Regions from separate parts of the Streptomyces sp. NPDC042259 genome, predicted to be linked through region 2. Evidence: predicted binding sites of a transcription regulator. Region 2 holds the regulator's gene; each other region holds the start of a gene.
What was found. Region 2 encodes HrcA, which represses chaperone genes, less so after heat shock. Its sites were predicted from a motif close to TTNGCACTCNGNNNNNCNGAGTGCNAA; they were not measured.

Region 1 (9,654 bases), on a different contig from region 2:
ACGCCCGCGTCGATCAGCGCCTGGGCACCGTCACGCGTGGCGACGTTGCCGCCGACGACGTCGACGTCGATGTTGGACTTGACCTTGGCGATCATGTCGAGGATGCCCCGGCTGTGGCCGTGGGCGCTGTCGATGACCAGGAAGTCCGCACCGGCCGCGACGAGCGCCTGGGCGCGCTCGTACGCCTCCTCGCCGACACCCACGGCGGCACCGACGACCAGGCGGCCCTCGGAGTCCTTCGCCGCGTTCGGGTACTTCTCGGCCTTGACGAAGTCCTTGACCGTGATGAGGCCCTTGAGCACGCCGCCGTCGTCCACCAGCGGCAGCTTCTCGATCTTGTGGCGGCGGAGCAGCTCGATCGCGTCCTCGCCGGAGATCCCGACCTTGCCCGTCACCAGCGGCATCGGGGTCATGACCTCGCGCACCTGACGGCGGCGGTCCAGCTCGAAGGCCATGTCACGGTTGGTGACGATGCCGAGCAGCTTGCCCGCCGGGTCGGTGACCGGCACGCCGCTGATCCGGAACTTCGCGCACAGCGCGTCGGCCTCGGCGAGCGTGGCGTCCGGGCGGACCGTGATCGGGTCGGTGACCATGCCCGACTCGGAGCGCTTGACCAGGTCGACCTGGTTGGCCTGGTCCTCGATGGACAGGTTGCGGTGCAGCACGCCCGCGCCGCCCTGGCGGGCCATGGCGATCGCCATCCGCGCCTCGGTGACCTTGTCCATCGCGGCGGACAGCAGCGGGATGTTGACCCGGACGTTGCGCGAGACGCGGGACGAGGTGTCGACCCCGTTCGGCAGTACCTCCGAGGCGCCCGGCAGCAGCAGGACGTCGTCGTATGTCAGACCGAGCATCGCGAATTTTCCGGGCATTCCGTCGACGTTGTCAGTCATGACACCTTCCCAAATGGTCTTGCCCCAGCGCGGACTCCCATGCTAACGGCCGTCACAGGTGTCCCATTCCACGACGGCTGAGTCCCGCATCACTTGTATGTTCCTACTATTCGACGGTGTGCCCGGGCCCGCCCGGGCATGGCTCACTGCCCGGCGAGCGCCCGGAGCCGGCTGAGCGCCCGGTGCTGGGCGACCCGCACCGCCCCCGGCGACATGCCGAGCATCTGTCCGGTCTCCTCCGCCGTCATCCCGATGGCGACCCGCAGCAGCACCAGCTCGCGCTGGTTCTCCGGAAGGTTCGCCAGGAGTTTCCGGGCCCACTCGGCGTCGCTGCTGAGCAGCGCCCGCTCCTCGGGACCGAGCGAGTCGTCGGGCTGCTCGGGCATCTCGTCGGACGGCACCGCGGTGCTGCCCGGATGCCGCATCGCGGCCCGCTGCAGATCGGCGACCTTGTGCGCGGCGATGGCCACGACGAAGGCCTCGAAGGGGCGCCCGGTGTCGCGGTAGCGCGGCAGGGCGCACAGCACCGCCAGGCAGACCTCCTGGGCCAGGTCGTCCACGAAGTGCCGGGCGTCACCCGGCAGCCGCGACAGCCGTGTACGGCAGTAGCGCAGAGCCAGCGGGTGCACCAGGGCCAGCAGATCGTGGGTCGCCCGCCGGTCGCCCTCGACGGCGCGCGCGACGAGGGCGCCGATCTCCCCTGGGGCCGCGGGCATGGGAGACCCCGCCTTGTCGTCGTCGCGCATCGGTCCATGGTGCCTCGGTGTGGAACCTTCCGTGGCATCGCCCTCGTGGTTGTGCATCGAACCGTTACGCGTCGGTGTCCTCGCACTCACGTCTAGCGCCTCCCCCTTTCGGGTATGCCCGCCCCTGCACTCACGACTCCACCGATAGCTTGTGCCCGTGCCGTGGGGCACGGGGCCAGCCTTGTCCGTCATGAGATCTTTTGGGGCCGAGTGAGAAGCCTCGGCTCCTGCCGGGGAGGAGTCACACCTCCAAGGATGCGGCATCCCTCGGAGTTTCGGCGTCGGACGCCGACGCGGTGCGGCCGCGGCAGGCACCACCGGGTGGCGCGCACCGCGGCCTCACGACACTGCGCGCCACACCACCACGGTCCAGCGGACCGCGGTCTAGCGGACCAGACCCCAGCGGAATCCGAGCGCCACCGCGTGCGCCCGGTCCGAGGCGCCCAGTTTCTTGAACAGACGCCGCGCGTGGGTCTTGACCGTGTCCTCGGAGAGGAACAGCTCACGGCCGATCTCCGCGTTGGACCGGCCGTGGCTCATGCCTTCGAGTACTTGGATCTCCCGCGCGGTGAGCGTGGGCGCCGCGCCCATCTCCGCCGAGCGCAGCCGCCGGGGGGCGAGCCGCCACGTCGGGTCGGCGAGCGCCTGGGTCACGGTCGCCCGCAGCTCGGCGCGCGAGGCGTCCTTGTGCAGATAGCCGCGCGCCCCGGCGGCGACCGCGAGCGCGACCCCGTCGAGGTCCTCGGCCACCGTGAGCATGATGATCCGGGCCCCGGGGTCGGCGGAGAGCAGCCGGCGCACGGTCTCCACACCGCCGAGCCCCGGCATCCGAACGTCCATCAGAATGAGGTCCGAACGATCGGCGCCCCAGCGGCGGAGGACTTCCTCGCCGTTGGCCGCCGTCGTCACACGCTCGACGCCGGGCACGGTCGCCACCGCACGACGGAGCGCCTCTCGGGCAAGCGGGGAGTCGTCGCAGACGAGGACGGATGTCATGACCGCCCTCCGCAGCTGATGCGCGTCACCTTGAGCCTCCAGGCTGGTACTGATCGTCACCTGTGCGATCGACGTTTTCCCGCTGGGTCGGACACCTGCCCGACTGCTTCATCCGTCAACCGCCTCCGCACTCTCAACGACGGTCACCCGAAAGAGTTACGGGCTCGGTCGGCCACGTTCGGCACTCTACGTGAGGGCGCGGACACGGAGCAGGGCGCATTGGGGGCGCCCGTCTCACCACCCGTGCCATGCCCCATTTGCCCATCCGGCGCCGTTTTTCTTCCCATTTGCTGGTGTCTATGGCTAGATTCGCAATGAGTCATATTTACATCTGCTTACACAGCAGATGATGGGGAACTCCTTAAAAGGATCACCCCGCACACCACTCAGGAACCACTCACACATCGCTCACTTCGCGTCACAGATCGCTCCGAGGGGATAGCAATGGCAGATTTCTCCCGTCTTCCCGGTCCCAACGCCGACCTGTGGGACTGGCAGCTCCTGGCGGCGTGCCGAGGGGTCGACAGCTCCCTCTTCTTCCATCCCGAGGGCGAACGCGGCGCCGCCCGCAGCGCCCGCGAGGCCTCGGCGAAAGAGGTGTGCATGCGCTGTCCCGTGCGCGCGGAGTGCGCGGCGCACGCGCTGGCCGTGCGCGAGCCCTACGGCGTATGGGGCGGCCTCACTGAGGATGAGCGTGAGGAGCTGATGGGGCGCGCGCGACACCGGGGCATCGCCGTGACCGGCGTTCTCAGTGCGTGAGGCCCCCTACCCCGGCGCATGAAGAAACGTTCCACCGCTCGGCGTGACCGCTGAGGAAACGTCTTACCGGCCCCCGTCACCGGCGGGCGGCGGCCGCCAGTTGTTCGAGCATCGCCCCGACGGCCGGAACCCGGGCCAGGTCCGGCAGGGTGAGGGCGACGATCTCACGCTGCACGACGGGCTCCACCGGGACGATCCGGGCGCCCTTGGGGCGTACCGACTCCAGGGCCAGTTCCGGCATCACCGCGACCCCGAGCCCCGCCCCCACCAGCCCGAACACGGCCGGATAGTCATCGGTCGCGAAGTCGATGCGCGGGGTGAAGCCCGCGCTCTCGCACACCTCCACCAGGTGCCGCCGGCACCGCGGGCAGCCCGCGATCCACGGCTCCTCGGCCAGTTCCCCGATCCCGACGCGGTCGGCCCCGGCGAGCCGGTGCCCCTCCGGGATCACACCGATGAGCCGGTCCGTCAGCAGCGGCCGTACGACCAGGTCGTCCCACTCCGCGCTCGCCGCGGGGTCGGCACCGCGCACCTCGGGGTAGCGGAAGGCCAGCGCGATCTCGCAGTCGCCGTCGCGCAGCATCTCCACCGAGCGCGGCGGTTCGGCCTCGACGAGGGAGACCCGGGTGCCCGGATGGGCGGCCCGCATCGCCGCCAGCGCGCCCGGCACCAGCGTCGAACTGCCGCTGGGGAAGGAGACCAGCCGCACCCGCCCGGCGCGCAGCCCGGCGATCGCCGCGATCTCCTCCTCGGCCGCGGTCAGCCCGGCCAGGATCCCGGAGGCGTGCCGGACGAGGGCCTCGCCCGCCTGGGTCAGCCGCATCTCACGGCCCGTGCGGATCAGCAGCGGGGTGCCCGTCGACTGCTCCAGGGCCTTCATCTGCTGGCTGACGGCGGGCTGGGTGCAGCCCAGCTCACGCGCCGCGGCCGAGAACGAACCGGTGGCGGCCACCGCGCGCAGCACCCTCAGATGACGAGCCTCGATCATGCGTCGAGCATAAGGCCTTCTTGGGGGCGGCCGAAAATATGCGTTCGCCCCTTTGAGGGGTCGTGCCTACCCTTTCCTTTCATGCATGTGATCTCTGTGAACGTCGGCGGCGCGCGGACCGCGCCGGCCCCCGGGGACGCCCCCGGTTTCGCGGCCGGTCTGGCCACCGGCATCGACAAGCGCCCCGTCGCCGGACCGGTCGCCGTGGCTCCGCCCGGCCCGAAGGGCACGGCGGGCAGCGGACTCGCCGGTGACGAGGTGGTCAACCGGCGCCATCACGGCGGGGACCACCAGGCGGTGTACGCCTTCGCCCGCGAGGACCTGGACGACTGGGAGCGGGAGTTGGGCCGCGTGCTGCCCGACGGCTCCTTCGGCGAGAACCTCACCACCAGGGGGGTCGACGTCAATGGCGCGCTGATCGGCGAGCGTTGGCGGATCGGCGCGGATCTGGTGCTGGAGGTCAGCGCGCCGCGCATCCCCTGCCGGACGTTCGCCGACTGGCTGGGCGAGTCGGGCTGGATGAAGCGGTTCACCCGGGCGGCGGCGCCCGGGGCGTATCTGCGGGTCGTGGAGCCCGGCGAGGTCCGTGTGGGTGATGCGGTGACACTCGTGCACCGGCCCGGCCACGAGGTGAGCATCTCCTTCCTCTTCCGCGCCCTCACCACCGAACGGTCCCTGCTGCCCCGGGTGTTGGCGGCCGGAGACGCCCTGCACCCGGAGGCCCTGGAGGCCGCCCGCTCCGCCGCGGCGCGGCAGCGTAATCAGCCGGAAGGGTCAGTCGGAGCCCCGGAGGCCCCCCGGGGGACGGCGCCGAGCACTAACGTTCCCGTATGACGACTGCACTGATCACGGGAGCGACGGCGGGCATCGGCGCGGCCTTCGCTCGGCGGCTGGCGGCCGACGGGCACAACCTGGTGCTCGTGGCGCGCGACGAGAAGCGGCTCAACGAACAGGCGACCGAACTCCACGACCGGCACGGCGTGGAAGCGGAGGTGCTCCGCGCGGACCTGGCGGAGGACGAGGGCATCGGGGCGGTCGAGAACCGGCTCTCGGACCGTACACAGCCGGTGGATCTGCTGGTCAACAACGCCGGGTTCGGGAACAAGGGCGTCTTCCTCGAGGTCACCATGGCCGACGAGCTGCGGATGCTCAAGGTGCACTGCGAGGCGGTGCTGCGGCTGACGTCGGCGGCCGTCCCCGGCATGCGCGAGCGCAGGCGCGGCGGCGTGGTCAACGTCGCGTCGGTGGCCGCGTTCGTGCCGCGCGGCACGTACGGGGCGAGCAAGGCGTGGGTCGTGCAGTTCACCCAGGGCGCGGCGAAGGACCTGGAGGGCAGCGGGCTGCGGCTGATGGCGCTGTGCCCCGGCTTCGTCCGCACGGAGTTCCATGAGCGGGCGGGCATGCCCGCCGAGAACATCCCGAACTGGCTGTGGCTGGACGCGGACAAGCTCGTGACCTCGGCGCTGAAGGACCTGGCGCGCGGCAAGACGGTGTCCGTGCCCGACCCCCGCTACAAGGCGTTCAGCGGTCTGGCGAAGCTGGCCCCGCGCGGGGCGCTGGGCCGGGCGTCGTCGGGGACGGGCCGCCGGTAGGCCTTCGGCCGGATGGGCACGGGAACGGCCGAGGCCGGCACCCCTTGGGGTGCCGGCCTCGGCCGTTCGTATGAGGTGCGGGCCGTATCGCCCGCTCCACCGCTGCTCGGTGGTGTCCTCAATCGCCGGACGGGCTTGGTTTTGGCTGACCTCAGCCGAAACCAGCCCGCAGCGACCCCGCGGCCGCGGAGCCGACGGATGGGCGACTAGTGGGAGTGACCGTGGCCGTGGCCGGCCTCGGGCTCCTCGTCGGCCGGCTTCTCGACGACCAGGGTCTCGGTCGTGAGCAGCAGCGACGCGATGGACGCGGCGTTCTCCAGGGCGGAGCGGGTGACCTTGACCGGGTCGATGACGCCGGCCTTCACCAGGTCGCCGTACTCGCCGGTCGCGGCGTTGAAGCCCTGGCCCTTGTCGAGCTCCGCCACCTTCGCGGTGATGACGTAGCCCTCGAGGCCGGCGTTCTCGGCGATCCAGCGCAGCGGCTCGACGGCGGCGCGGCGGACCACGGCGACACCGGTGGCCTCGTCGCCGGTCTTGTCGAGGTTGCCCTCGAGGACCTTGACGGCGTGGACGAGCGCGGAGCCACCACCGGAGACGATGCCCTCCTCGACCGCGGCGCGGGTCGCGGAGATGGCGTCCTCCAGACGGTGCTTCTTCTCCTTGAGCTCGACCTCGGTGGCCGCACCCACGCGGATGACGCAGACGCCACCGGCGAGCTTGGCGAGGCGCTCCTGGAGCTTCTCGCGGTCCCAGTCGGAGTCCGTGGACTCGATCTCGGCCTTGATCTGGTTGACGCGGCCGACGACGTCCTCGGAGTTGCCGCCACCGTCGACGATGGTGGTGTCGTCCTTGGTGATCGTCACGCGGCGGGCGGTGCCCAGCACGTCCAGACCGGCCTGGTCGAGCTTGAGGCCGACCTCCTCGGCGATGACGGTGGCACCGGTGAGGGTGGCCATGTCGCCGAGCATCGCCTTGCGGCGGTCGCCGAAGCCGGGGGCCTTGACGGCCACGGCGTTGAACGTGCCGCGGATCTTGTTGACGACCAGGGTCGACAGGGCCTCGCCCTCGACGTCCTCGGCGATGATCAGCAGGGGCTTGGAGGAGCCACCCTGGATGATCTTCTCGAGCAGCGGGAGCAGGTCCTGGATCGAGGAGATCTTGCCCTGGTGGATCAGGATGTACGGGTCGTCGAGGACGGCCTCCATACGCTCCTGGTCGGTGACCATGTACGGCGAGAGGTAGCCCTTGTCGAAGGCCATGCCCTCGGTGAAGTCCAGCTCCAGGCCGAAGGTGTTGGACTCCTCGACGGTGATGACACCGTCCTTGCCGACCTTGTCCATCGCCTCGGCGATGAGCTCGCCGACCTGCTTGTCCTGCGCGGAGAGCGCGGCCACGGCGGCGATGTCGGTCTTGTCCTCGATCGGACGGGCGGTCGCGAGAAGCTCATCGGACACGGCCTTGACCGCGGCGTCGATGCCCTTCTTCAGCGAGGCCGGGGAGGCGCCGGCGGCGACGTTGCGCAGACCCTCGCGGACCAGCGCCTGGGCCAGCACGGTGGCGGTGGTGGTGCCGTCACCCGCGATGTCGTTGGTCTTGGTCGCCACCTCCTTCACGAGCTGGGCGCCCAGGTTCTCGTACGGGTCGTCGAGCTCGACCTCGCGCGCGATGGTGACGCCGTCGTTGGTGATGGTGGGGGCACCGAACTTCTTGTCGATGACGACGTTGCGGCCCTTGGGACCGATCGTCACCTTCACGGTGTCGGCAAGCTTGTTGACGCCGCGCTCGAGGGCGCGACGGGCGTCCTCGTCGAACTTCAGGATCTTCGCCATGGGAGCTGTTGTGTCCTCTCGAACGAACTACGCCCCGGTCGCCCGGTTGTTCAGACTCGGGTGGCCGGGGCGTAGATCAATGCAAACTGGGGTTCGGTACTTTCCGGGGACCTGCCCCCGGACCCCGGCTACTTCTCGACGATCGCGAGAACGTCGCGAGCCGAGAGGACGAGGTACTCGTCCCCGTTGTACTTCACCTCGGTGCCGCCGTACTTGCTGTAGAGCACGACGTCGCCGACGGTAACGTCGAGCGGAAGACGGTTGCCGTCCTCGAAGCGGCCCGGGCCCACGGCCAGGACGACGCCCTCCTGGGGCTTCTCCTTCGCGGTGTCCGGGATGACCAGGCCAGAGGCCGTGGTCTGCTCGGCGTCGAGCGGCTGGACCACAATGCGGTCCTCGAGCGGCTTGATGGCAACCTTGGAGCTGGCGGTCGTCACGATCCGACCTCCCCCTTCGGAGATCTCACGGGGTTAACTGTCTGAGGTGGCGACCAGGTCGGATCCGTCGTCGCGGGTGCCGGAGCTGCCCGTCGCCGTGTCTGGCACTCCCCGGTGGAGAGTGCCAACGGAGCCGAGACTATGACGCGGTTAGCACTCGGTCAAGCGGAGTGCCAATTCGAGGTGCGCCGCGCGCCTCGGCCGAACCCTTGGGCGACCCCTCGCGCAGGGCGTCGCACCGGCGCCCGGGCGGTCGCCGGGGTGGATCTGCCCGCGCGACGCGAGGGGTAATCCTCCGGGTCACTCACCGGGCGGTGCCGGATCCCTCTGGGCGGGGGTCCCCAGTTCGACGATGCGGCGGAGTTCGGCGATGTGCCCGGCGTAGGCCTGGCGGCCGTCCCCGGTCAGGGCGATCCAGGTGCGGGGGTAGGAGGCCCCCCGGGCCTTCGTGACCTCCAGGTATCCGGCCGCCTGCAAAACCTTGACGTGCTTGCTGAGCACCGAGTCGCTGACGTCGAGGGCATCGCGGAGGGTGCCGAAGGCCATGGTCTCGACGGGGGCGAGCATGGCGCAGATCTGGAGCCGGTTGGGGGCGTGGATCACTTCGTCGAAGCGCGGCTCGGTCACCGCCCCGCCCGGAGGTCTCGTCGTGCGGCCGCGTCGATGCGGAAGCCCATGACCGTGGTGAGGACGCCGATCAGGACGCCGGCGCCGGCGATGGCCCCCCGCAGGTCCGCGCCCCACTCCAGACCCATGCCGGTGGCGGCCAGTGCGAGCAGCGCCACGACGTAGGCCATGGTCAGCCGACTGGCGGCGGGGGTGCCCAGATAGCGGTCCATGGAAACGCCGGTCGAGCGCCTGAGCGCCCAGCCGAGTCCGAGCACCGCGAGCACGAAGGGCCCGACGGCCCAGTTGGCCACCCGCAGGCTCATCGAGACGAACATCAGGGCGAACGCGAGGCCCAGCCCTCCGTGGTACCACCAGGGGCTGGCGATCCGGTCGGCCACCTGGGCACGGGACCCGGCCGCGGTGTCCAGGGCGGCGAGGGCGCGGGCGGCATCGGGCGTACTGGGGTCGGAGAAACTGTTTTCCATGTTGGAAAGTATATGCGGATCACCGCCCCGGCGGAAGGCCGCGGGCCCGCGGAACGCGGATCCGTCCCGCCACCGCGGCGGGCGCGAAAGGACGTGCCCGCCCGGCTCGAAGGTCCGGGCGGGCACGGGGCGAGTGCACGGGGCGAGTGCACAGGCGAGGGGGCGAAAGGTCACACCGGGGGACGGCCGGCGTACGGGCGTGGGAGGGAAGCCGACGGCATGCCGTCGCCCGCCAGCAGCGCGGTCCACCGGTCGGCCGCCTCGGCAGCCGGCCCCGGCCTGCCCAGCACGACCAGGGTCATCCGGTCCACGGCGAAGAG
Region 2 (9,654 bases):
GCGGACCGTAACTTCTGCACCGCCCTCATCGCGCTCGACGAGCCGACGCTGATGTCCTGGGCCGCGGAACACGGCCTGGAGGGCAAGTCGTACGCCGAGGTGGTCGCCACCAAGGAGACCGAGGAGCTGATCGAGGGCTATGTGCGGCGGCTGAACGAGGGCCTCCAGCGCTGGCAGACGATCAAGAAGTTCCGGCTGCTGCCGCGCGATCTGGACGTCGAGCACGGCGAGCTGACCCCGAGCCTCAAGCTCAAGCGCCCGGTGGTGGAGCGGGAGTACAAGGCCCTGATCGAGGAGATGTACGAGGGGTCCAGGGAGGGCTGAGGCACGGGCCCGCCCCGCCGCCGTCCGGCCCGGGCGGGCCCACCGGCGGCATGCCGGACAATGGACGCATGCCTTCCGTACTGCCTGATGGTGAGCCCATGCCCGAGGACGGGGCCCTGCCCCGGCCTGCCCTGGAGGGCGCGGGGCAGCGGCCGCTCGGGTTCTATCTGCACGTGCCGTACTGCGCGACACGCTGCGGTTACTGCGACTTCAACACCTACACCGCCAGTGAGCTGCGCGGCTCCGGCGGCGCGCTGGCCTCCCGGGACAACTACGCCGACACCCTCACGCAGGAGATCCGGCTCGCGCGGAAGGTACTGGGCGACGACCCCCGCCCCGTGGAGACCGTCTTCGTCGGCGGCGGCACACCGACCCTGCTGCCCGCCGCCGACCTGGTACGGATGCTGGCCGCGATCCGCGACGAGTTCGGCTTCGCCGAGGGCGCGGAGATCACCACCGAGGCCAACCCCGAATCCGTCGACCCCCGCTACCTCGCGGAACTGCGCGAGGGCGGCTTCAACCGGATCTCGTTCGGCATGCAGAGCGCGCGGCAGCACGTGCTGAAGATCCTGGACCGCAACCACACCCCGGGCCGCCCGGAGGCCTGCGTCGCCGAGGCCCGGGCGGCCGGCTTCGAGCACGTCAACCTGGACCTGATCTACGGCACGCCGGGGGAGTCCGACGACGACTGGCGGGCCTCGCTGTCCGCCGCGATCGGCGCGGGCCCCGACCACGTCTCGGCCTACGCCCTGATCGTCGAGGAGGGCACCCAGCTCGCCCGGCGCATCCGCCGCGGCGAGGTCCCGATGACCGACGACGACGTCCACGCCGACCGCTACCTCATCGCCGAGGAGATGCTCACCGCCGCCGGCTTCGGCTGGTACGAGGTCTCGAACTGGGCCACCACCGACGCGGGCCGCTGCCGCCACAACGAGCTGTACTGGCGCGGCGCCGACTGGTGGGGCGCCGGCCCCGGGGCCCACTCCCATGTGGGGGGCGTGCGGTGGTGGAACGTCAAGCACCCCGGCGCATACGCGCAGGCACTGGCCGAGGGGCGCTCCCCGGGAGCGGGCCGCGAGGTCCTGCCGGACGAGGACCGGCGGGTGGAGCGGATCCTGCTGGAGCTGCGGATGCTGGAGGGGTGCCCGCTGTCCCTGCTGAAGCCGGCCGGAGCGGCGGCGGCCGCGCGTGCCCTGTCGGACGGCCTGCTGGACCCCGGCCCGTACGAGCGGGGCCGCGCGGTCCTGACCCTGCGGGGGCGGCTGCTCGCCGATGCCGTGGTGCGGGATCTGGTGGACTAAAGGCCCCGGGGCTCCGCCCCGGGCCCCGGTCCTCAAGCGCCGGACGGGCTGAGTATTCTCAGGGCGCTGTCACGAAGTCGATCAGCTCCTCCACCCGCCCCAGCAGCTGCGGCTCCAGGTCCTTGTACGAGCGGACCGATCCCAGGATCCGCTGCCAGGCGGCGCCCGTGTTCTCCGGCCAGCCCAGTGCCCGGCACACGCCCGTCTTCCAGTCCTCGCCGCGCGGGACGCGCGGCCATGCCGGGATGCCCACCGAGGACGGCTTCACCGCCTCCCACACGTCGATGTACGGGTGGCCGACGACCAGCACGTCCTCGCCCGTGACCCGCGCCGCGATCCGTGACTCCTTGGAGCCCGGCACGAGGTGGTCGACCAGGACCCCCAGACGGGCGTCCGGGGCGGGGGCGAAGGAGCGGACGATGGCGGGGAGGTCGTCGATGCCCTCCAGGTACTCCACGACCACGCCCTCGATGCGCAGGTCGTCACCCCACACCCGCTCCACGAGTTCCGCGTCGTGCCGTCCCTCGACGTAGATGCGCCCCGCCCGGGCCACCCGTGCCCGGGCCCCGGGCACGGCCACCGAGCCGGAGGCGGTCCGCCGGGGCGTGCCGGGGCCATGGCCGCTGGGGCCGGGGCCGGGTCCGCCGGGGCGCACGAGGGTGACGACCCGGCCGTCCAGCAGAAAGCCGCGCGGATCCATGGGGAAGACCCGGTGTTTGCCGAAGCGGTCCTCCAGGGTGACCGTCGGGCCCTGCGCCGTCTTCTCGCAGCGGATCACCGCCCCGCAGAAGCCCGTGCCGGCCTCCTCGACCACCAGGCCGGGGTCGGCCGGGACCTCGGGAGCGGGGGCGGTCTTCTTCCAGGGAGGGGTCAGGTCGGGGCCGTACTGTCTGCTGCGCATGAAGCCGTTCCGGTCGGGGGTCCGGGGGTGCCCGGAGGCGCGCGGCCCGTGCCGCGCACCAGCCCGACGATAGGAAAAAGCGCGCGACAGGGGCTACGACACGCCGAAACGCAGCGCGAGCGCGTCACGTTGCGCCCGGACGAATCCGGCATCCACCACCGCGCCGTGGCCCGGGACGTAGAGCGCGTCCGCGCCACCGAGCGCCAGCAACGCGTCCAGTGCCGCGGGCCACTGCTCGGGCAGCGCGTCCGTGCCCGCCTGCGGTTCGCCGGACTCCTCGACCAGGTCCCCGCAGAACACGACCTCGGGAGCGCCGCCGGCGTCCGTCACCAGCACCGCCAGATCGTGCGCCGTATGCCCGGGCCCCACGTCGGCGAGCAGCACCCGGCGGCCGCCGCCCAGGTCCAGGGTCAGCTCGCCGGAGACCAGATGGTGCGGGCGCACCAGCAGATCGGCCGCCTCCTCGGCGGCGTCGGGGTCCACCCCCTGCCGCACCGCGCTCGTGCGCACCTCCTCCCCGTCGCACAGCGCCACGTCGATGCCCATCGCCCCGTACACCTGCGCGCCCGCGAAGGCGGCGGTGCCCAGTACGTGATCGAAGTGCGCGTGCGTGAGAGCGATATGCGTCACGCGGCGGCCGAAGAGTTCCTCGACCTCCCGGCGGATCTCCGCGCCCTCCCGCAGGGACGAGCCGGTGTCCACGAGCAGCAGCCCGTCAGGCCCCGCGACGGCCCCGATCGTGCAGTCCCAGACCGGCATCCTGCGGCGCGCGATGCCCGGCGCCAGCGGCTCCCAGCGCTCCCGCGCGCCCCGTTCCCCAAGATTTTCCATACCGAGACGCTAGCCGGAGCACGGTACGGTTTGCCCGCCGGTGAGGCGCGCGCCGGGACGGCCCTTGCCCTGGCCGTAGTACCCGGCCGTACACTGGCGGGAGGGATTTGGCACTCGTGACCTTCGAGTGCCAGGGACGACCCCGTGAGACGGCTGGACAGGGAGGTGCGCGCGGTGCTGAGCGAACGAAGGCTCGAGGTGTTGCGCGCCATCGTCCAGGACTACGTGGGCACCGAGGAGCCGGTCGGCTCCAAGGCCCTCACCGAGCGGCACCGGCTGGGCGTCTCCCCGGCCACCGTGCGCAACGACATGGCCGCGCTGGAGGACGAGGGCTTCATCGCCCAGCCCCACACGAGCGCGGGCCGCATTCCGACCGACAAGGGCTACCGCCTGTTCGTCGACAAGCTGGCCGGCGTCAAGCCGCTGTCCTCGCCCGAGCGGCGCGCGATCCAGAACTTCCTGGACGGCGCCGTCGACCTGGACGACGTCGTGGCGCGCACGGTCCGGCTGCTGGCGCAGCTGACCCGGCAGGTCGCGGTGGTGCAGTACCCGTCGCTGACCCGGTCGACGGTGCGGCATGTGGAATTGCTCTCACTCGCCCCGGCCCGGGTGATGCTCGTGCTGATCACGGACACCGGCCGGGTCGAGCAGCGCATGGTCGACTGCCCGGCACCGTTCGGCGAGACCTCGCTCGCGGACCTGCGGGCCCGGCTCAACAGCCGTGTCGTGGGGCGGCGGTTCGCCGACGTGCCGCAGCTGGTGCAGGATCTTCCGGAGTCCTTCGAGCAGGACGACCGAGGAACCGTTTCCACGGTGCTCGCTACCCTGCTGGAGACCCTGGTCGAGGAGACCGAGGAACGGCTGATGATCGGCGGCACCGCCAATCTCACTCGTTTCGGGCATGACTTCCCGCTGACGATCCGGCCCGTGCTGGAGGCGTTGGAGGAGCAGGTCGTGCTGCTCAAGCTCCTGGGCGAGGCCAAGGACTCGGGCATGACCGTCCGTATCGGTCATGAGAACGCTCACGAGGGGCTGACCTCCACCTCGGTCGTGGCCGTCGGCTACGGTTCGGGCGACGAGGCAGTCGCCAAACTCGGCGTGGTCGGACCGACCCGCATGGACTACCCCGGAACGATGGGAGCGGTACGCGCAGTGGCACGTTACGTCGGACAGATCCTGGCGGAGTCGTAAGTGGCCACGGACTACTACGCGGTCCTGGGCGTACGGCGTGATGCCTCGCAGGACGAGATCAAGAAGGCCTTCCGTCGGCTCGCCCGCGAGCTGCACCCGGATGTGAACCCGGACCCGAAGACCCAGGAGCGGTTCAAGGAGATCAACGCCGCTTACGAGGTGCTCTCCGACCCGCAGAAGAAGCAGGTCTACGACCTCGGCGGCGACCCGCTGTCCTCCTCGGGCGGCGGCGGTGGCGCGGGTGGCTTCGGCGCGGGCTTCGGCAATTTCTCCGACATCATGGACGCCTTCTTCGGGCAGACCTCGCAGCGCGGCCCCCGGTCGCGCACGCGGCGCGGCCAGGACGCCATGATCCGGCTCGAAGTCACCCTCGACGAGGCCGCCTTCGGTACGACCAAGGAGATCCAGGTCGACACGGCCGTCGTCTGCACCACGTGCAGCGGCGAGGGCGCGGCCCCCGGCACGTCCGCCCAGACCTGTGACATGTGCCGTGGTCGCGGCGAGGTCTCGCAGGTCACCCGGTCCTTCCTCGGCCAGGTCATGACCTCCCGGCCGTGCCCGCAGTGCCAGGGCTTCGGCACCGTGGTGCCGACCCCGTGCCCGGAGTGCGCCGGCGACGGCCGCGTCCGTTCGCGGCGGACCCTGACGGTGAAGATCCCGGCCGGTGTCGACAACGGCACCCGCATCCAGCTCGCGGGCGAGGGCGAGGTCGGCCCCGGCGGCGGCCCGGCCGGCGATCTGTACGTGGAGATCCACGAGGTCCCGCACAGCAGGTTCCAGCGGCGTGGCGACGATCTGCACTGCACGGTCACCATCCCGATGACGGCCGCGGCGCTGGGCACGAAGGTGCCGCTGGAGACGCTGGACGGCATCGAGGAGATCGACATCCGGCCCGGTACCCAGTCCGGCCAGTCGATCCCGCTGCACCAGCGCGGTGTCACCCACCTGCGCGGCGGCGGCCGCGGTGACCTCGTCGTGCACGTCGAGGTGACCACCCCCTCCAAGCTCGACCCGCAGCAGGAGGACCTGCTGCGACAGCTCGCGAAGCTGCGCGGCGAGGAGCGTCCGATGGGCGAGTTCAAGCCGGGGCAGCAGGGGCTGTTCTCGCGCTTGAAGGATGCGTTCAACGGGCGGTAGGCGCTGGCCGGGGGTTCGGGGGTTGTCCCCCGGGTGGTGCGGTAAGCCGGGGCAGCAGGGGCTGTTCTCGCGCTTGAAGAACGCGTTCAACGGGCGGTAGGCGCCTGGCTGGGCTTGACCGACGCGGGCTCGCGCTGCGCGCCCAACGCGGTCGGGCTCGCACTGCGTGCAGTCGTCAGGACGTCGGGCCGGGGCATTCGCCCCGGCCCGACGCGCGTTTGCGGGGCCCGGCGTCAACGCCCGTGCCGCGTAAGCCGGTACGCGGCGTGGCCGGGCGCGGCCGATGGGCCCCACCCGTACGGGTGGAGTCGGGGGGCGCCCCCGGCCCGGGGCCCGGCCGGGTTCGATTCGGCGCCGTGCGCGGGGCGTGACACGATGTGGTCATGGCTTTTGACTCCAGGGGGGCCGCGGCGCTGACGGGCCTGTTCCGGTATCCGGTCGTGCAGGCCCCCATGGCGGGCGGCGCCTCGTGCCCCGCGCTCGCCGCAGCGGTCTCCGAGGCCGGTGGCCTCGGCTTTCTCGCCGCCGGGTACAAGACGCCGACGGCGATGCGCGAGGAGATCGCGGACACGCGGGCCAGGACCGGCCGCCCCTTCGGTGTGAACCTCTTCCTGCCACAGCCGCCCGTGACCGACCAGGCCGCCGTGGACGCCTACGGGCAACGGCTCACCGACGAGAGCGCCCGGTACGAGGCACCGCTCGGTGAGCCCGGCCAGAGCCGTGACGACGCCTACGAGGCCAAGCTCGCGGTCCTCCTGGAAGATCCCGTCGCGGTGGTCTCCTTCCACTTCGGCTGCCCGGACCCCGAGGTCCTGGCGGCCCTCGCCGGGGTCGGCACGCGCACCGCGGTGACGGCCACCTCGGCCGCCGAGGCGCGGGCCGCGCAGCGGGCGGGCGCCGACGCGGTCTGCGTCCAGGGCGTCGAGGCCGGCGGCCACCAGGGCACCCACCACGACGACGGGGCGGACGGGGCGGGCACCGGACTGCTCGCGCTCCTCGCGGAGGTCCGCGACGCGGTGACCGTCCCACTGATCGCGGCGGGCGGCCTCATGCGCGGCGACCAGATCGCCGCCGTCCTCGCGGCGGGCGCGACGGCGGCCCAGCTGGGCACGGCGTTCCTGGTCTGCCCCGAGTCGGGCGCACATGACCTGCACAAACAGGCCATGACCGATCCCATGTTCACCCGCACCACACTGACCCGGGCCTTCTCCGGCCGCCCCGCGCGCGGTCTGGTGAACCGTTTCATCCGTGAGCACGGCCCGTACGCCCCGGCCGCGTACCCGCAGGTGCACCATCTGACGTCCGGCCTCCGCAAGGCCGCCGCGCGGGCGGGCGACCCGCAGGCCATGGCCCTGTGGGCGGGGCAGGGCCACCGTCTGGCGCGGGACCTTCCGGCGGGACGGCTGGTGGAGGTCCTGGCCGCCGAACTGGGCGCGGCACGGGCGTCGTTGACGCGAGGCAGTGAACTGCGAGGGAGCGAGACATGACAGCACCGGTCTTCCTGGTCGAGGAGGACTCCCTGACGGGCGTCTTCCCCGGCACGGTCTTCCCCCTCGACGGCCCGGAAGGGCGGCACGCGGTCTCGGTCCGCCGTCTGCGGGCGGGCGAGGAGATCGTTCTGACCGACGGCGCGGGCACGGGCGCCTTCGGCACCGTGGCCGCCGTCGAGGGCAAGGACCACCTCGACGTCGCGGTCACCTCGGTCCGCTCCGAACCCCTGCCCCAGCCGCACATCACGGTCGTGCAGGCACTGCCCAAGGGCGACCGGGGCGAGTTGGCGGTCGAGACCATGACCGAGACCGGTGTCGACGGGATCGTCCCGTGGTCGGCGTCGCGTTGCGTCACCCAGTGGAAGGGCGAACGCGGGCTGAAGGCACTGGGCAAGTGGCGTGCGACGGCCCGCGAGGCCGGAAAGCAGTCCCGCCGTCTGCGCTTCCCGCCGGTGTCCGACCTTTTGACGACGAAGCAGGTATCGACCCTGCTCGCGGACGCCGCGTTCGCGGCCGTCCTCCACGAGGAGGGCAGCAGTGCCCCCCTGGCCACGGCCCCGCTCCCGCAGACGGGCAACATCGTCCTGGTCGTCGGCCCGGAGGGCGGCGTCTCCCCGGAGGAGCTGGCCGCCTTCGCCGAAGCGGGGGCCAAGCCCTACCGCCTGGGCCCGAGCGTCCTGCGCACGTCGACGGCGGGCACGGCGGCCACGGCACTGCTGCTGGGGCGGACGGGGCGCTGGTCCTGAAGCCGGTCCGTACCGACGGCAAGCATGCCCCCGGTGCCGCGTACCCGTGGTCGCCGCCGTGGCGAGGCCAATCGTCGTGGTGAGGCCGGTCGTCGTGGCGAGGCCGGTCGTCCTCACGCGTCGAGCAGCCGCCACGCGGTGAGCGCGAGCCGGACCCGCAGCAGCCCGGCGGGTTCGGTGAGTTCGATGCCCAGGGTCTTCGCGATCTGCTCGATGCGGCGGGCGACGCTGCTGTGGTGCAGATGGAGGACGTCGGCGGCCCGGCGCAGGGAGCCGGTGACGCAGTAGGCGTCCAGCGTCTCCATGTCGTCCGCGTTGCCGGAGATCCGGGCGATGGCGGCCACGTCGGGGTTGTCGCGCGCGGCCTCCTCGGGTATCTCGGCCAGCAGCGCCAGCGCGCCCAGGCCGGCGTAGCGGACGACCGGTTCGCGCGGGCTGGTGAAGCGGAGGGCGGTGCGGGCCTGCCGCCAGGAGAGGGCGGGGTTCTCTGCCGCACCGATGCCCGCGCGGACGCCCGCCGGAATCCGGGCCGTGTCGATGGCGGCGGCCAGGATGACGCCCACGTCGCCGAGCGGTGCCGCCTTCACCGGGCGGCCCGGGCACACCAGGCCGCCGATCGCGTCGAGCGGAAGCCGGGACCGTACGGCGACGACGCGGACCGGCAGGCCGGCGGCGAATCCGAGGAGCCGCAGCGCCCGGGCCCGGGCCGCCTCGTCGCTGTCGGCGCTGATCGCCAGTTCGACGAGGGCGGGGTCGGCCATGGTGGTACGGGCCGGGCCGTACTGCTCGGCGACGGCCGCTGCGGCGATGGCGAGCCGGTCGAGGAGCACGTCGTCGAGGGGGTTCGGCGGGCCGGGGCGTTCCAGCCACACCGTGCCGATCTCCTCCTCGTCGAGGGTGATCGGCGCCGTCGTGGACGCGGGGGCCGACGGTGCGCACGCCCGGTCGCCGTCCGGCGCGAAGCGGATCACCCGGCCCGTGCCGTGCAGCCGGATCCCCGCCACGCACTCGGCCAGGCCCGCCGATCCCCGGGCGAGCGCCGGGAGATCCACCCGTCGGCGCATCAGCGTGTCGTAGAACGCGACGATGCGGATCGCGCCGTCGACATACGGATCCAGTCCCGACAGCCGAACGGCCAGTGCTTCCATGGCAGAAGGATAGAAGGACCGGGGTGCGCCGATCGGCGCGTCATCGCGGTGGGACGCGCGACGGACGGCGGATGACCCGCCGGGTGACGGCCGTGAGGATGGTCGTCATGGATCCCGAGCTAGAGGCCTTCCTCCCGTTCCTCCCCCGACTCGACATGAACGACCCCGTCACCTCGCGCAAGGACTTCGCCGAGCGTGCCGCCGCGGCGCCGCCACCGGACACCTCCACCATGGAAGTCGAGGACCGCACGGTGCCCGCCGACCCGGACGTGGCGGTGCGGGTCTACCGCCCGCACCGGGCGCAAGGCGCCATCGTCTGGCTGCACGGCGGCGGCGGAGTCTTCGGCGACCTGGACACCGAGCATCCCTGGGCCGCCCGGATCGCGGGCCTCTCCGGGGCGGTGGTGATCTCGGTGGGCTACCGACTGGCGCCCGAAAACCCGTTCCCGGCCGCCCTCGACGACGCCTGCGCCGTACTGGCCTGGACGGCCGAGCACGCGCACGAACTCGGCATCGACCCGGCGCGGATCGCGGTCGGAGGACACAGCGCCGGCGCGAACATCGCCGCCGCGACCGCCCTGCGGG
Region 3 (9,654 bases), on a different contig from region 2:
TCCGCACCCGCATGCCGCCGGTGTCGGCCGGGTCGAGCCCGCCGCCCGTGCGGCGGACGGCCTCGCGGTCGCCGTCGCCCAGGGCGGCGCACACCCACAGGGCGCCGGCGTCGGTCCCGATCGCGCTGAGGCCCGACACCAGCCCGCCTCCGCCCCGGCCCGCCGCGAGCGAGCCGTCCTCGCGTCGCTTGTAGGAGACGGGTCCGCGGTTGGATGCGACGAGAATCGGGGCGACGTGCTCAGCGACCATGTCGGCAGCCTTGCCAGTGCGGGAAGCACTCAAACGTACGCACGAGGGACGGTTACGCGGCGTGCCTCTGTGCGTACTCGGGCACCTCGGTCATCGGCGGCCGCTCCTCGGTGTCCACCGGGTACGTCCGCGGAACGAACCCCTCCGCGGTGCGCTCGAACTGGGTCAGCGAGGGGCGCACCAGATGGCCGCGGGCCAGTCGGAGCTGCGCGGTCCGGTAGATCGCGGCGGCCATCCGGCCCAGCGCCCGCCCGTCCTGGTGCCGGTGCTTGCGCACCCCCACGTCGACCTGGGCCAGCGCGTCCAGGCCCACGGTGTGCAGCGCGTCCACCAGCAGCCCGAGTTCGACGCCGTAGCCGACGGGGAACGGCAGCCGCTCCAGCAGCGACCGGCGGGCCGCGTACTCGCCGCCCAGCGGCTGGACGAAGCCGGCCAGCCGCGGCCAGTGCAGATTCAGCAGCGGGCGGGCCACCAGCTCCGTCACCCGGCCGCCCTGGCCCACGGCCTCGCCGAGCGGACGGTCGTACATCGCCTTGACGAAGTGCACCTCCGGATCGGTCAGCAGCGGACCGACGATGCCGGAGACGAAGCCGGCCGAGAAGTCCCGCAGGTCGGCGTCGACGAAACAGACGATGTCACCCTCGGTCGCCAGCAGCGAACGCCACAGCACCTCGCCCTTGCCGGGCAGCGCGGGCAGCCGCGGCAGCACCTCGTCCCGGTGCACGACCCGCGCCCCGGCCGCCGCCGCGACCACGGCCGTACGGTCGGTGGAACCCGAATCCAGCACCACCAGTTCATCCACCAGCGGCACCGCCTCGGTCATCAGCTCCCGGCGGATCGTCGTCACGATCGCACCGACCGTCGCCTCCTCGTTCAGCGCCGGCAGGACGACGCTGACCGTGGTGCCGGCGCCGCGCTTGGCGGCGAGAATCCGGTCGAGCGGACGGTCTGCGGCGGACCAGGAACGCCGGGCCAGCCAGCGCTCCACCTCTTCCAGCACCTGTACGACTCCTTAGCGGGGCTTCGGGATGTGGCCGGGATGTGACCCATCTCGCGGTACGGACGACTGGTTCGGGCGTCCGTGCCTTCCGTTACAGTCTTGAACAACGCGGACGGCCTTCGTATGTCGGGGTCGTCGTGCGCACAAACGCCTGGGCCGCGCCCAGTGCCATACCGCTCATCCAGAGGGGCAGAGGGATACGGCCCGTTGAAGCCCCGGCAACCCTCCCGCCGGTCCCGCGTACTCCGCGAGGCTCCCGGTGGGGAAGGTGCCAATTCCGTCCCGTGGCGACGTTCGCCACGGGGAAGATGAGGAGAAAGGGCCTCGCCTCATGGCTGTGCACACTGTCGCCACCCCCGTCGCTCTCGGACCCGCCGTCGGCCTCTCGTGCCGCGAGTGCCAGGAGCGCTTCGACCTCGGACCGGTCTTCGCCTGCGCCGTCTGCTTCGGACCGCTCGAAGTCGCCTACGACCTGCCCACCGGTGACCCCGAGGCGCTGCGCCGCCGGATCGAGGCCGGCCCGGAGAACATCTGGCGCTACGCCCCGCTGCTGCCCGTCCCCGCCGACGTGGCGGACAAGCCCAGCCTCAACCCCGGCTTCACCAAGCTGGTCAAGGCCGAAAACCTCGCCCGCGAACTGGGCGTCACCGGCGGTCTCTACGTCAAGGACGACTCCGGCAACCCCACGCACTCCTTCAAGGACCGCGTCGTCGCCATCGCCGTCGAGGCCGCCCGGGCCTTCGGCTTCACCACCCTCTCCTGCTCCTCCACCGGCAACCTGGCGGGCGCGGTCGGCGCCGCGGCCGCCCGCGCGGGCCTGAAGTCCTGCGTGTTCATCCCGCACGACCTGGAGGCGGGCAAGGTCGTCATGGCCGCCGTCTACGGCGGTGACCTCGTCGGCATCGAGGGCACCTACGACGACGTCAACCGCTTCTGCTCCGAACTGATCGGCGACCCGCTCGGCGAGGGCTGGGGCTTCGTCAACGTCAACCTCCGCCCGTACTACGGGGAGGGCTCCAAGACCCTCGCCTACGAGATCTGCGAGCAGCTCGGCTGGCGGCTGCCGGACCAGATCGTCGTGCCCATCGCGTCCGGCTCACAGCTCACGAAGATCGACAAGGGGCTCAAGGAGCTGATCGCGCTCGGTCTGGTCGAGGACCGGCCGTACAAGATCTTCGGCGCCCAGGCCGAGGGCTGCTCGCCGGTCTCGCGCGCCTTCAAGGACGGCCACGACGTCGTGCGCCCGGTGAAGCCCGACACGATCGCGAAGTCCCTCGCCATCGGAAACCCGGCCGACGGGCCGTACGTGCTCGACATCGCACGGCGGACCGGCGGCGCGGTGGAGGACGTCACCGACGCCCAGATCGTCGACGCGATCAAGCTGCTGGCCCGCACCGAGGGCATCTTCGCGGAGACGGCGGGCGGGGTGACGGTCGGCGTCACCCGGAAGCTGATCGAGGCCGGAGTGCTGGACCCGTCCCTGACGACGGTCGTGCTGAACACCGGTGACGGGCTGAAGACCCTGGACGCCGTCGCCCCGACCACCGGGCCCTCCGCGACCATCCGGCCGAGCCTCGACGCGTTCCGCGCGGCGGGCCTCGCCGGCAGCTGAGCCCCGCGCCCTGCCCCCCTCTGCCCCTGGCCCCCTCGACGGCCGGGGCCGGCCCCGCACGTCATCTCTAGCCGGAAGGCGAATCCGCATGAGCATCAACGTTCGCATCCCCACCATCCTGCGCACCTACACCGGCGGACAGGCCGAGGTCTCCGCCGAGGGCGGCACCCTCGCCGAGGTGATCGCCGATCTGGAGAAGAACCACCCGGGCATCGCCGCCCGCGTCCTGGACGACAGCGGCAAGCTGCGCCGTTTCGTGAATGTGTACGTCAATGACGACGACGTGCGTTTCGAGGGCGGCCTGAATGCGGTGACGCCGGACGGTGCCGGCGTCTCGATCATTCCGGCGGTCGCCGGCGGCTGACCTTTCGCAGGTTTCCTGCGGAAGTCCCGTGAATCGCCCCGGCCGGAAACGGACGGGGCGATTCCGTCTGTTGAAGCGCGATACAGTTGAGGCGTTCCCCCTCCGGCGTCAGTGCCGAACGCATATGAGAACCCGTCAAGTTGTGTGCCGAGTAGGTGCACGAATTGTCGGGTTGGTTGCGTTATGTCCGGCCCGACTTGCCCGGGAATCCCCGGTATTCACCGGTTATCGCCAATCGGCCGCGCCCGGAATTCTCGTCCGAGTGACCTGTTGCAGACGGCATCCGTGCAGATACATTCAGCCGCGGTCGACGCGTTCCGGCGCACATCTTCCGGGGTTCCCCATGTCGAAGATCAGGGGACTGCCGGGGGGTGAGGTCTGACCCGGGTCCGCGAAGTGCGGTCCTGCGCAAGGGCCAGTAATAGGGGAGTTAGGCATGGCTCAGGGCACCGTCAAGTGGTTCAACGCGGAGAAGGGGTACGGCTTCATCGCGGTCGACGGTGGTGCGGATGTTTTCGTCCACTACAGCGCGATTCAGATGGACGGCTACCGCACCCTCGAGGAGGGGCAGCGAGTCGAGTTCGAGATCTCGCAGGGTCAGAAGGGTCCGCAGGCGGACATGGTCAAGCTGGCGGTCGGCTGATCTCGGCGCATCGACCACCTAGGCTCAATCGGCTCGCCGAAGGGCCCGTGCCTCCAGGGGGAGGTACGGGCCCTTCGTGCTGCCCGGACACCCCTGCCCCACGAGCGTGGCCGGGCCCCGTGTGTGAGCCCCCTCGTGTGGGTAGCTCTTGGCTCCAGGCGCTTGCACTCGGAGGGGGCGAGTGCTAATCATTGGCTTAGCACTCTCCGGGTGAGAGTGACAGTTTTGGACCGTCGGTGAGGTCCGCAGGCCAGGCGGGGCAAGGAACCGCCAGGTGTGCAGGCCGTCCGTCGCGGGCGCCAGCGCGGTCCGGGAGCAATCCGCCCTCTGGCTCTGACGAGCCAGGGAGGTACCCCCATCGTCCTGGGAGGACCACTTCACATGGCCAAGATCATCGCGTTCGACGAGGAGGCACGGCGCGGTCTCGAGCGCGGGATGAACCAGCTCGCCGACGCCGTCAAGGTCACCCTCGGCCCCAAGGGCCGCAACGTCGTCCTCGAGAAGAAGTGGGGCGCCCCCACGATCACCAACGATGGTGTTTCCATCGCCAAGGAGATCGAGCTCGAGGACCCGTACGAGAAGATCGGTGCCGAGCTGGTCAAGGAGGTCGCGAAGAAGACGGACGACGTCGCCGGTGACGGCACGACGACCGCGACCGTCCTCGCCCAGGCGCTGGTCCGTGAGGGTCTGCGCAACGTGGCCGCCGGTGCCAACCCGATGGCGCTCAAGCGTGGCATCGAGAAGGCCGTCGAGGCCGTCTCCGCCGCCCTGCTCGAGCAGGCCAAGGACGTGGAGACCAAGGAGCAGATCGCTTCCACCGCCTCCATCTCCGCCGCCGACACCCAGATCGGCGAGCTCATCGCCGAGGCGATGGACAAGGTCGGCAAGGAAGGCGTCATCACCGTCGAGGAGTCGCAGACCTTCGGGCTCGAGCTCGAGCTCACCGAGGGCATGCGCTTCGACAAGGGCTACATCTCGGCGTACTTCGCCACCGACATGGAGCGTATGGAGGCGTCGCTCGACGACCCGTACATCCTGATCGTCAACTCGAAGATCGGCTCGGTCAAGGACCTGCTGCCGCTCCTCGAGAAGGTCATGCAGTCCGGCAAGCCGCTGCTGATCATCGCCGAGGACGTCGAGGGCGAGGCCCTGTCGACCCTGGTCGTCAACAAGATCCGTGGCACCTTCAAGTCCGTCGCCGTCAAGGCCCCGGGCTTCGGTGACCGCCGCAAGGCCATGCTCGGCGACATCGCCATCCTCACCGGCGGCACGGTCATCTCCGAGGAGGTCGGCCTCAAGCTGGAGAACGCCGGTCTCGACCTGCTCGGCCGCGCCCGCAAGGTCGTCATCACCAAGGACGAGACGACCATCGTCGACGGTGCCGGTGACAGCGACCAGGTCCAGGGCCGCGTCAACCAGATCCGCGCCGAGATCGAGAACAGCGACTCGGACTACGACCGCGAGAAGCTCCAGGAGCGCCTCGCGAAGCTGGCCGGCGGCGTGGCCGTCATCAAGGCCGGTGCCGCGACCGAGGTCGAGCTCAAGGAGCGCAAGCACCGCATCGAGGACGCCGTTCGCAACGCGAAGGCGGCCGTCGAGGAGGGCATCGTCGCCGGTGGTGGCGTGGCCCTGCTCCAGGCCTCCGCGGTCTTCGAGAAGCTCGAGCTCGAGGGTGACGAGGCGACCGGCGCCAAGGCCGTGAAGCTCGCCCTGGAGGCCCCGCTCAAGCAGATCGCCGTCAACGGTGGTCTCGAGGGTGGCGTCATCGTCGAGAAGGTCCGCAACCTGCCCGTCGGCCACGGTCTGAACGCCGCGACCGGTGAGTACGTGGACATGATCGCCGAGGGCATCATCGACCCGGCGAAGGTCACGCGTTCCGCGCTGCAGAACGCCGCGTCCATCGCCGCGCTGTTCCTCACCACCGAGGCCGTCATCGCCGACAAGCCGGAGAAGGCCGCCGCGGGCGGCGCCCCGGGCGGCATGCCGGGCGGTGACATGGACTTCTGACCCTTTCGAGGATCAGCTGTTCCAGCAGTACGTGCCGAGGGCGGCACCCCCATCGCGGGGGTGCCGCCCTCGGGCGTTTTCGGCGGGCGGGCGGCCTCAGCCCCGCGTCGCGTCGAGCGCGGCGCGCAAATGGCCCTTGGACTCCGCCAGCAGACGCTCGGCCGTGGCACCGTCGACACGGCCGAGGAGCACGAGGATCGCGTTCTTCACCTCGCCGCCGGTCTCGCCGAGCGCCGTCTCGATCTCCGCGTCGGACGCCCCCGTGGCCAGCGCGACGATGTGCCGGGAGCGGGCCCGCAGCTTGTCGTTCGAGGCACGGACGTCGACCATCAGATTCCCGTACGTCTTGCCGAGCCGGATCATCGTGATGGTCGAGAACATGTTGAGCACCAGCTTCTGGGCGGTGCCGGCCTTCAACCGGGTCGAGCCGGTGAGCAGTTCCGGTCCGACGACGACCTCGATGGCGTGCTCGGCGGCGGCACCGAGCGCCGAACCCGCGTTGCAGGACAGGCCCACGGTGAGCGCCCCGGCCCGCCGTGCGTACGCGACGGCCCCGATCGCGTACGGCGTGCGGCCGGAGGCCGAGACGCCCACGACGGTGTCGGCCGCCCCCACGGCGAGCTCGGCCAGGTCCGCGGCGGCCAGCTCCGCGCTGTCCTCGGCCCCTTCGACGGCCCGGACCAGGGCCGGCGGGCCGCCCGCGATCAGCCCGACGACCTCGCCGGGGTCGGTGTTGAACGTCGGCGGGCACTCGCTGGCGTCGAGCACCCCGAGCCGGCCGGCGGTGCCCGCGCCGGCGTAGACCAGGCGGCCCCCGGCCGCCATCCGGGCGGCGGTCGCGTCGATGGCGGCGGCGATCTCCGGGAGCCGGGCGGCGACGGCGGCGGACACGGTGGCGTCCTCGTCGTTCATGAGCCGGGCGAGGTCCGGGGTGGGCAGCCGGTCTATGTCCGCGAGTTCCGGGCGGAACTCCTCGGTGGTGAGGGTCGCCAGCTGGGCGCGGAGCGCGGCGTACGCGGCGTGGGAGGTCATGGGCGGGCGGCTCCTTCCGGGCCGGGGCGGATCAGCGCCGGCTCCGCGGGGTGTGCCGGTGGGCGAGCGCCTCGTAGGAGGCGGACAGCGCGGGGGCGGCCTTGTCGTAGGTGCGCTGCGCGACACCGATGAAGAGGCAGTCCACGACGAGCAGTTGGCTGGTGCGGCTGGACATGGCGGCCGGGCGCAGCTCGCTCTCCCGGGCGGAGGACGTGGTCAGGACGTGGTCCGCGTACTGGACGAGTTCACCGTCGGCGCGGCCGGTGATGGCGAGCGTCGTCGCACCGTGCTCGAAGGCGACCCGCAGCGGCTCGATGACGTCGGTGGTCCGCCCCGAATGACTGATGGCGATCGCCACGTCCCCGGCGCGCAGTTGGACGGCGTTGGTGACGGCCAGGTGCGGATCGCCGGGCGCGTGGGCGATCAGCCCGATGCGCAGCAGCTTCTGGACGAGGTCCTGGCCGACGAGATGGGAGGCGCCGATGCCGTACACATCGATGCGCCGGGCCGTGGCCAGCGCGGCGACGGCGGACTCCAGCTGGGCGGTGTCGAGGGCGGCGGCCGTGTCCGCCAGGCACTGCGCCTCCTCCTGGGCGAGCTTGGCGACGACGCTCGGCAGGGGATCGTCCACGGCGATGTCGGCGGTGACGGCGGGTGCGGCGCCCGCCGCCTGCTGCGCGGCCAGCGTGGCGAGGGCGATCCGCAGATCGCGGTATCCGGGGTAGCCGAGGATGCGGGCGGTGCGCACGACGGTGGCCTCGCTGGTGCCCGTGCGCTCCGCGAGGCCGGTGACGGTGAGCGCGGCGGAACCGGCCGGGTCGCCCGCTACGGCCTCGGCGACGCGCTGCATCGAACGGGTCATCGAGGGGGCGAGGGTGCGGACCTTGGCGGCGAGGGCGGCGGGTGCGGGAGGTGCCGGATTGGCGGGCGATGACGCGGCGTCGAAAGTTTCCTTCAGTTTGCTGCTCACCTTTTGAAAGGTATTTTCGGTCCGGTGAACCGTCAACCCTCGCGGTCCCCGACAATGGACCGTATGGAGCTCGAACAGGCACTGCACATCGCACGCGCGCTCGTCCTCGCAGATCTGGCGGCGGGGGACGTGGCGGAGGCCGGAATCGTCTCGCTGGTCGAGGACGCGGTCACCCACCGGCGGTGGTGGGTCGAGCAGTGGCCGGAAGGCGCCGCGTTCCTGTCCGGTCTCATCGCCCAGGACGTCCAGGACGCCCTGCTGGAGCGCCACGGGCGCTGGCCGCTGTGCCCGCTGTGCGTGGGCGAGGGCGACCCGCACGCGCTGGAGGTCGAGCCCGAACTGGGCGCCGACCCGCACTGGGCGTGCGCGAAACAGGCGGTGCTGGTGGCACCGGTGGGCTCCCTGGCGACGGCGCTGCGATGACGCTCTACATCGACCCGCCCACCTGGCCCGGACACGGCCGGATGTGGTCGCACCTGGTCAGCGATGTCAGCTACCAGGAGCTGCACGCGTTCGCGGCCCGGCTCGGCGCTCCGGCGCGGGCCTTCGACCGGGACCACTACGACGTGCCGTCGTCGTCCTACGGTGACGCCGTGCGGCTGGGCGCGGTGGAGGTGGGCACCAAGGAGCTGGTACGGCTGCTGACGACGGCGGGCCTGCGCAAGCCGAAGTACGACCGCCCCGGCGCGCGGTAAGCCTGGCCCGCGGCCGCGTCTGTAGCGCCCCCTGGTGGTGCGCGGCGGTGTCCTCGATCGCCGGACGGGCTGCCGTGCCGTGTCCTCAAGCGCCGGACGGGCTTGTTTTGGCTGAGGTCAGCGCAAATCGAGCCCGTCCGGCGCTTGAGGACGCGCCCGCAGGGCGCTCGCCGCCGCAGGCGGCACGGACGGCTCGCTGCCGGAGGGCTGCTGGGCGGACGTCAGCACCACGCGGGAGCCGCTCGTCGCGCGGTGCAGCCGGGAGGCGACGGCCGTGGTGCCCACGGCCAGGGCCGCCAGGCCCGCGCTCGTCCAGGCGACCGCCGGATAGCCCCAGCCGGCGCCGATGACGAGTCCGCCGAGCCAGGGGCCGACCGTGTTGCCGATGTTGAACGCGGCCGTCGTCGTGGCGCCCGCCAGCGTCGGCGCGGCGTTCGCGACGTTGAACATCCGGGCGTTCAGCGCCGGTGCCGTCGCGAAGGCCGTGACGCCCAGCAGCAGTGCCATGCCCACGGCGGCGGCCGGGGTGTGCGCGGTCAGCGCCAGCACGGTGAGCACGGCCGCCGAGGCGGCGATGCCGCCGTACATCGTGCCGAACAGATGGGCGTCCGCGATCCGGCCGCCGATGGCCGTGCCGATCAGCGCCCCCACGCCGAACAGCCCCAGCACGGTCGGCACCCAGCCCTCGTCGATCCCGGCGGTCTCGGTGAGCAGCGGGGCGAGGTAGGAGAACAGGCAGAAGACGGCGCCGCCGTTCAGCGCGGTGGTCACGAGCGCGAGCCAGACCTGCCGGTCGCGGTAGATGCCCAGCTCGGTGCGGAGCCGGGGGGCGTCCGCGCCGGTCGGCGGCTTGGTGCCGGGGACGAGCGCGAGCACGCCGACCAGGCCCACCGCCGACAGGGCGGCCACCGCCCAGAAGGCCGCCCGCCAGCCCGCGTGCTGTCCGAGGAACGCTCCGGCGGGCACGCCCGCGATGTTGGCGATGGACAGTCCGCCGACCATCACCGCCATGGCCCGCGCCCGTGCCGTCACCGGCACCAGTGACACGGCCACCGCCGCGCCGACCGCCCAGAACCCGGCG

Region 1: a site for HrcA is predicted at 8,391-8,417, ahead of groES (co-chaperone GroES). Genes of this name have one in related genera too.
Region 3: a site for HrcA is predicted at 4,031-4,057, ahead of groL (chaperonin GroEL). Genes of this name have one in related genera too.

The regions. Positions count from the first base shown of each region.
Region 1 is NZ_JBVJDW010000009.1:8,001-17,654, reverse strand. Features, by position in the region: gene guaB (IMP dehydrogenase) at 1-893, opposite strand, end outside; gene ACZ6MA_RS23040 (sigma-70 family RNA polymerase sigma factor) at 1,037-1,639, opposite strand; gene ACZ6MA_RS23035 (response regulator transcription factor) at 2,024-2,635, opposite strand; gene ACZ6MA_RS23030 (WhiB family transcriptional regulator) at 3,080-3,394, shown strand; gene ACZ6MA_RS23025 (LysR family transcriptional regulator) at 3,471-4,382, opposite strand; gene ACZ6MA_RS23020 (MOSC domain-containing protein) at 4,464-5,216, shown strand; gene ACZ6MA_RS23015 (SDR family NAD(P)-dependent oxidoreductase) at 5,213-5,974, shown strand; gene groL (chaperonin GroEL) at 6,181-7,803, opposite strand; gene groES (co-chaperone GroES) at 7,932-8,240, opposite strand; gene ACZ6MA_RS23000 (transcriptional regulator) at 8,541-8,867, opposite strand; gene ACZ6MA_RS22995 (hypothetical protein) at 8,864-9,334, opposite strand; gene ACZ6MA_RS22990 (M16 family metallopeptidase) at 9,505-9,654, opposite strand, start outside.
Region 2 is NZ_JBVJDW010000001.1:700,378-710,031, reverse strand. Features, by position in the region: gene ACZ6MA_RS03280 (AMP-dependent synthetase/ligase) at 1-324, shown strand, start outside; gene hemW (radical SAM family heme chaperone HemW) at 393-1,625, shown strand; gene ACZ6MA_RS03270 (DUF3097 domain-containing protein) at 1,684-2,526, opposite strand; gene ACZ6MA_RS03265 (MBL fold metallo-hydrolase) at 2,620-3,357, opposite strand; gene hrcA (heat-inducible transcriptional repressor HrcA) at 3,532-4,548, shown strand; gene dnaJ (molecular chaperone DnaJ) at 4,549-5,685, shown strand; gene ACZ6MA_RS03250 (nitronate monooxygenase) at 6,069-7,172, shown strand; gene ACZ6MA_RS03245 (16S rRNA (uracil(1498)-N(3))-methyltransferase) at 7,169-7,921, shown strand; gene ACZ6MA_RS03240 (helix-turn-helix domain-containing protein) at 8,035-9,069, opposite strand; gene ACZ6MA_RS03235 (alpha/beta hydrolase) at 9,177-9,654, shown strand, end outside.
Region 3 is NZ_JBVJDW010000004.1:146,455-156,108, forward strand. Features, by position in the region: gene ACZ6MA_RS12905 (alpha,alpha-trehalose-phosphate synthase (UDP-forming)) at 1-250, opposite strand, end outside; gene ACZ6MA_RS12910 (glucosyl-3-phosphoglycerate synthase) at 303-1,250, opposite strand; SAM riboswitch class I at 1,425-1,565, shown strand; gene thrC (threonine synthase) at 1,582-2,862, shown strand; gene ACZ6MA_RS12920 (MoaD/ThiS family protein) at 2,951-3,226, shown strand; gene ACZ6MA_RS12925 (cold-shock protein) at 3,663-3,869, shown strand; gene groL (chaperonin GroEL) at 4,251-5,876, shown strand; gene murQ (N-acetylmuramic acid 6-phosphate etherase) at 5,973-6,908, opposite strand; gene ACZ6MA_RS12940 (MurR/RpiR family transcriptional regulator) at 6,940-7,878, opposite strand; gene ACZ6MA_RS12945 (hypothetical protein) at 7,933-8,301, shown strand; gene ACZ6MA_RS12950 (DUF4031 domain-containing protein) at 8,298-8,573, shown strand; gene ACZ6MA_RS12955 (Cmx/CmrA family chloramphenicol efflux MFS transporter) at 8,691-9,654, opposite strand, start outside.